One region of the Comamonas sp. B-9 genome, then DNA from elsewhere that is predicted to be linked to it. Evidence: predicted binding sites of a transcription regulator. Region 1 holds the regulator's gene; each other region holds the start of a gene.
The links. The regulator LexA, encoded in region 1, represses DNA repair genes until DNA is damaged. The targets are predictions, from matches to a motif close to ACTGTATNNNNATACAGT.

Region 2: a site for LexA is predicted at 1,562-1,579, ahead of H928_RS27620 (PA0069 family radical SAM protein). Genes of this name have one in related genera too.
Region 3: a site for LexA is predicted at 1,196-1,213, ahead of H928_RS0119800 (putative DNA modification/repair radical SAM protein). Genes of this name have one in related genera too.

Annotation. Positions count from the first base shown of each region.
Region 1 covers NZ_APCR01000221.1:355-2,619, forward strand. The annotation lists gene H928_RS0101620 (hypothetical protein) at 1-387, opposite strand, end outside; gene lexA (transcriptional repressor LexA) at 532-1,248, opposite strand; gene H928_RS0101630 (asparaginase) at 1,363-2,265, shown strand, end outside.
Region 2 covers NZ_KE148579.1:23,823-26,087, forward strand. The annotation lists gene H928_RS27615 (phosphoethanolamine transferase) at 1-243, shown strand, start outside; gene H928_RS27620 (PA0069 family radical SAM protein) at 240-1,433, opposite strand; gene rnk (nucleoside diphosphate kinase regulator) at 1,709-2,122, shown strand; partial or broken gene H928_RS33340 (acyltransferase family protein) at 2,166-2,265, opposite strand, start outside.
Region 3 covers NZ_KE148643.1:32,821-35,085, reverse strand. The annotation lists gene H928_RS0119810 (tripartite tricarboxylate transporter substrate binding protein) at 1-39, shown strand, start outside; gene H928_RS0119805 (tripartite tricarboxylate transporter substrate binding protein) at 171-1,145, shown strand; gene H928_RS0119800 (putative DNA modification/repair radical SAM protein) at 1,347-2,265, shown strand, end outside.

The sequences.
Region 1 (2,265 bases):
GGGGTGGGACTGTACGCCTACCGAGAGGCGGCGGCGCGCAGCGGGTTTGCGCGGCAGGCGGATGCGGTCGATGGGGCGCTGTGCGGGGGCCTCATCGGCAGGGCTGTCTGCGTGAGGCTTTTCCATGCCGGACGTGTCCACGCCGGACATGTTCAGGCCCTGGCCATCGAGCAAGCTCAGCTGCTGGGCGGCGCCACGCTGTACAGCGGCAGAGGACGCGGTGGCAAAGCAGTGCACCTGGGCGGCGAGCTGGCCGTCATTGGCGGCGCCATGGCCGGGTCGGCGGCGGTTGCTGCGCACAATGGCACGCTGGATGGACTGGAACCAGGGCAGGCCAGCGACGAGGGAAAAGGGCGCAAGCGCGCGCAATGCATCTGCTACAAGCATAGGAGACTCCTTGGTATACGGGTAACAGCAGGATTGCGCAGGGCGAGCGCATCCCCCAGGGCTGTGGGCCAAGAGCCCACAACGCCCGCTACCTGGGGTTGCGCAGAAAAGGGAGGGCCGAAGTGGCCGGAAGGGCCGCTAGGCCTAGTTCAGCATCGTGTTGCGGATCAGGCCCACGGCAATGCCTTCGATCTCAAAGGGCTCGCCGGGCTGCACGATGATGGGCAGGTAATCCGGGTTTTCGGCCAGCAACTCAATGCCGTCCTTGGTGCGCTGCAGGCGCTTGACGGTGACGTCATCGCCCAGGCGCGCCACAATGATCTGGCCGTTGCGGGCCTCGCGCGTGGCTTTGACGGCCAGCAGATCGCCATCGATGATGCCAACATCGCGCATCGACATACCGCGCACCTTGAGCAGGTAATCGGGCTGCTGCTGGAACAGGCCGCCCTCCACGGTATAGGTTTGGTCGACATGCTCTTGCGCCAGGATGGGCGAGCCGGCCGAGACGCGGCCAATCAGCGGCAGGGCCAGCTGGGCGAGCTCTTGCACCACGCGGCCGAGGCCGGCGGTGGCGTTGGACACGCCTGCCAGCGGTGAGGAGAAACGCGTGCCGCGAGCGGCATTGATGGAGCGCACGGTATCGCTTTGCAGGCGAATCCCCCGGGAGGTGCCGCTGACCAGCTCGATCACGCCCTTGCGGGCCAGTGCCTTGAGGTGGTCTTCTGCCGAATTGGCCGATTTGAAGCCCAGCTTGCTGGCAATCTCGGCGCGCGTTGGCGGGGCGCCGGTGCGCGAAATGGCGGTCTGGATCAGGTCCAGAATTTCTTGTTGGCGCGCGGTCAGTTTGGGATGGTCTCGCATAAGATCTCCGTGTGATCTGCGGTGCCGGGCAGAAGCAAAGCCACTGTGCATCCCAACACCTGTATATCAATCCAGTACCTGTATTTTTAACCAGTTTTTTGCAGGAGGCAAGCCTTGCAGCCAAAAATTTTGATCATCGGCACCGGCGGCACCATTGCCGGCATGGCCGATGATGCCGAGAAACCCGGCCAATACCGCGCAGCCCAGCTGTCCATTGCGGCCTTGCTGGCGGGTGTGAGCGGCATCGAGACAGCTGCGGCAGGCCCGCTGGATGCGGTGCAGATAGCGCAAATTGATAGCAAGGACATGAACGACGAGGTCTGGCATGCGCTGCTCAAGCGCTGCGATGCGGCCATGCGCGATGAGACCGTGCGCGCTGTTGTTATCACCCACGGAACCGATACGCTCGAAGAGACTGCCTGGTTCCTGCATTGCGTTTTAGGACGCCTGGCCAAGCCCGTGGTGCTGACCTGCGCCATGCGCCCGGCCAATGCCTTGATGCCCGATGGCCCGCAAAACCTCAAGGATGCCGTGGCCGCCGCAGCGGCGCTGGATGCGGATGGCCAACCTCTGCTGCGGGAGGTGGTGGCCGTGACGGGCGGCGGCGAGCTGCACAGCGCGCGCTGGCTGCAAAAGGTGCATCCGCACCGCTTGCTGGCCTTTTCCTCGGGCGAGCAGGGCCCCTTGGGCTGGGTAGATGGCGTGACCGTGCGCCTGCGCCAGGGCTATGCCCCGCAGGCACCAGGCACAGCGGACGGCTACAGCGGCAGCCAGTGGCTGGCCGCCTTGCCAGTGCCGGCCAGCCAGCCCTGGCCCTGGGTGGAGATCGTCACCAGCCACGCGGGACTGCGCCCGGGGCTGGTGGAGGCGCTACAGGCCCAGGGCATCGACGGCCTGGTGGTGGCGACCACCGGCAATGGCACCGTGCATCAGGTGCTGCTGGAGGCCATCGCGCGCGCACGCCAACAAGGTTTGCCGGTGTGGCGCAGCAGCCGCTGCAGCGATGGCGTGATCAGC
Region 2 (2,265 bases), on a different contig from region 1:
ACCAGCTGCCTGCAGCAGGCCGTGGCCACCGCCCGCATCAGCCATGACAACCTGTTCCACTCGATGCTGGGCCTGACCGATGTGCAGACCGCACTGCACCAGGCCGATCTGGATATTTTTGCCAGCTGCAAGGGCCGCTCTGCGCCACCTGCCACTTTGGCGCAGCTGGCGTCTGCCTCTGTGCCTGCAAGCGTTGCAGCGCAGCCGCCGACCACGGTCGCCGCTGCTCGCAAGCGCGGCTAAAACAGGTTTCCCTGCCCAGGGTGCGGCGCCTGCGCGGCGCCTCCCTGGCGCACGGCCTGCTGCACCTGTTGCGCGCGCCAGGCCTCAAAACCGCGCCAATCCATCTCCAGCCGCTCGCGCCCATAGCCCAGCTGCGCGCAGGCGCGCACAAAGCGCTGGCGCACCAGATCGGCCCACAGGCCCTGGCCCTTCATGCGGCTGAAGGACTGGCTGTCATAGCTCTTGCCGCGCAGCCGGTCGGCCTCGCTGATCTGGTGCAGGTCGCGCACCCGCTGCATCACCCGGGCGGCGCGCTGTGGGTAATGGGCCTGCAGCCACTGCTGGAACACGACATTGAGTTCCCAGGGCAGGCGCAGCACGGTGTAGAAGGCGGTGGTGGCGCCGGCCTCGCGCGCGGCTGCAAGCACCTCTTCCATGTCTTCGGTCAAAAACGGAATATGCGGCGCCACGCTCACCCCGACCGGAATGCCGGCCTCCGTCAGCCGGCGTATCGTGCGCAGCCGCCGGTGCGGCGCCGCAGCCCGGGGCTCGAGCAGGCGGGTCAGCTGTGGGTCCAGACTGGTGATCGTGATGTAGACGGCCGCGGCGTTCTTGCGCGCCGCAGCGGCAATCAGGTCGGTATCGCGCTCCACCGCGCTGCTCTTGGTGATCAGCGAGAACGGGTGCTCGGCCTCGCTGAGCACCTGGATCAACTGCCGCGTCAGGCCCAGCTCGCGCTCGATCGGCTGGTAGCAATCGGTGGCCGAGCCGATATTGAGCGAGGCCGGCTGGTAGCGCGGGCGGCTGATCTCGGCCTTGAGCACCTGGGCAATATTGGTCTTGGCAAACAACTGGGTTTCAAAATCCAGCCCCGGCGAGAGGTTCAGGTAGCTGTGGTAGGGCCGGGCATAGCAGTAGATGCAGCCATGCTCGCAGCCCCGGTAGGGGTTGACCGAGTGATCAAAGAAGATATCGGGTGAGTCGTTTTTCTGGATCGCGCTGCGTGCCCGCTCCTCGTGCACCTGGGTCGGCAGGCTCTCGGCGTCCTGCTGCCACCAGGCGCCTTCTTCCAGGTTCAGATCCGCATCGCCAGCCACAGGCGCCTCAGCGGCTGCAGGGGTCCAGCCATCGTCAGCCCATTCCCGCACATCGCTGGCAAAACGGTGGCGGGGTACACCGACCGCACCGCGCCCCTTGCGGGCCACCGGCAGCGGCACGCGCACTGGCACAGGCCCATCCAGGTCGTCCGCGCAGCGCTGCAGGGCCTGCGGGTCGTCTAGCGGGGCAGTGTCAACGGTGTGGATGGAGGGATGGCGGGCAGGCATACTAACGGATGATGACTGTTTTTATATACAGTATTTCATGCATTGCCCGCCATCCCGGCAGCCTCTGCAAGCGCCGCGCACACCAGGGCTATTCGCACCGTTTTGGTGCGAAATGGGCCATGGCCTACATTCGGGGATTACATACTCCGGAGGAAGTTTTCATGTCTCGCAAACCCCAACTCATCCTGTCATCCCTGGATGTGGACCGCCTGGAAGCGCTGCTGGAGGCCATGCCGGCCAGTGCCTTCCCCGGCAAGGCGGATCTGGAGGCCGAGATTGCCCGCGCCGATATCGTGGAGCCCAGCGATATTCCGCCGGATGTGGTGACGATGAACTCCACCGTGAACTTTGACATTGCCGAATCGGGCAAGCAGTTCCAGCTGACCTTGGTCTACCCCAAAGACCTGGACGACACGAGCAGCAAGATTTCGGTATTTGCACCCGTGGGCAGTGCGCTGCTGGGCCTGGCGATTGGCGATGAGCTGGCCTGGCCGTCCGTGGGCGGAAAGACCATGACCGTGCGTGTGACCGGCATCAGCTACCAGCCCGAGCGCGCCGGCGATCTGCACCGCTGAGCGGCCAACCGACAAGCGCCGGCAAGCGCCGGCAAGGGCCTGCCTACATCGACAAGCGCGCCCCCACCAGGGTCACCAGCAGGCCGCCCCCGACCAGGCCCAGCTCCCAGCGGGCAACAGAGCGCAAGCTGGGCGTACGCGCC
Region 3 (2,265 bases), on a different contig from region 1:
GGCAAGGCAGTCAAGCAGTCGGGCGCGACGGTGGAATAGGGCCACCACCGGGGATCGCAGCCAGAGTCCTTACGCGCCACCGACCATGTCGCCCAGGCGTCGCGGCGCCTGGCTGCGCTTTTCTACACTCTTTGTCGCCTATAGACCGAAATGGAGACAAAGATATGGTGTTGACGCGCAGAAGCATGCTGCAAGCGGGGGCTGCCACGGCAGCCGGTGCATGGATGGGGGCGGGCGCATCGCTGGCCCATGCCAGCAAGACCTTCCCCACCCGGGCGATCAAGCTGGTGGTGGCTTTTCCGGCCGGTGGGCCGACCGATCTGACGATGCGCCAACTGGCCGAGAACGCCGCCAAGGTGCTGGGCCAGCCGATTGTGGTGGAGAACCGCCCTGGCGCTGCTGGCTCGCTGCCCGCGACCCAGTTGCAGAACACGGCAGCGGATGGCTACACCATCGCCCAGCTGCCGATGAGCGTGATGCGCCTGCCCTTTACCACCGGCCTCAAATGGAACCCGGTGGAGGACCTGAGCTACATCATCAATGTCACCGGCTATGCGTTCTGCATGGTGGCCAGCACCCAGTCCGGCCTCAAGAGCTGGCAGGATGTGGTGGCCTGGGCCAAGGCCAATCCTGGCAAGCTGACCTTGGGCAATACCGGCACCTACACGTCCCCCCACGTCACCTCCGCCATCATTGCGCAGCAGCTGGGCCTGGATGTGGTGCATGTGCCCTACAAGGGCTCGTCCGAGCTGATGCGCGCCACGATGGCGGGCGAGGTGATGGTCGCGGCAGACACCAGCGCCGTCATCCCCTATGTGGACCAGGGCCGCATGGTCGCCTTGAATGTCTGGACCGAAAAGCGCCTGCCGACCTTGCCCAACACCCCCACCTTGATCGAACTGGGCCTGCCGACCACGCAGTACTCGCCCTTTGGCCTGGTGGGCCCCAAGGGCATGCCGGTTGATGTGCAAGCTGCCTTGCACACTTCCTTCAAGCAAGCGATGGAGATGGAAAGCTACCAGGCCATGCTGCAGCGCTTTGAGATGCTGCCGATCTACATGAACAGCGCTGATTACAAAAAGTTTGCCGCCGAGTCCACCGTCAAGGAAAAGGCCGTGCTGGCCAAGCTGAGGCCGCAGGCTTGATCCAGCATTGATGGCCGAATGGCGTTAAGACGGTATTGGTTTTGGAGATAACTGTATTTATATACAGTATTTGCAAGAATCTACCTTCAACCGGCCCACGCCTCCAGCCATCCCAGAGGGGCGCTTCCCCAAGCGGGACCGCGCCCGCACTGGCGAAGCTGTGGGGGTTTTGCTAGAATACTGTACATATACACAGTATCTATGCAAACCCTCGCCAAACTTCAGATCCTGGCCGATGCCGCCAAATACGATGCCAGCTGCGCATCGAGCGGCAGCAAGCCCCGCAACTCCCTGGGCGGCAAGGGGATGGGCTCGACCGAGGGCATGGGCATCTGCCACAGCTATACGCCCGATGGCCGCTGCGTCTCGCTGCTCAAGATTCTGTTGACGAACTTCTGCATCTACGACTGCCGCTACTGCATCAACCGCAAAAGCTCCAATGTGCAGCGTGCGCGCTTTAGCGCGGCCGAGGTGGTGGGCCTGACCTTGGACTTTTACCGCCGCAACTGTATAGAGGGCCTGTTTTTGTCGAGCGGCATCATCCAGTCGTCGGACTACACCATGGAGCAGCTGGTGGAGGTGGCGCGCAGCCTGCGCGAGGACCATGATTTTCGCGGCTATATCCACCTCAAGACGATTCCGGATGCTGCCCCTGAGCTGCTGGCCCTGGCGGGCCGCTATGCGGACCGGCTCAGCATCAATATCGAGCTGCCCACGCAGCAAGGCCTGCAGCAATTGGCGCCCGAGAAAGATGCGCTAGGCATTGCCTCTGCCATGCACCAGGTGGCAGAACATATCGAGGTCGCGCGGCAGCAGACGCAAGACCAGCAGGGCAGCAAGCTGGTATCGCTGCCCCGCCAGCGCCAGGCGGCCCGCGCGGCTGCGCCCAGCTATGCGCCGGCCGGCCAAAGCACGCAGATGATTGTCGGCGCCGACAGTGCCAATGATGCGACCATTCTGCTCACCAGCAGCGCGCTCTACACCGGCCAGCGCCTGCGCCGGGTCTACTACTCGGCCTTCAGCCCCATCCCCGATGCCTCGTCCGATCTGCCGCTGCAGGCGCCGCCGCTGATCCGCGAGCACCGGCTCTACCAGGCCGATTGGCTGATGCGCTTCTACG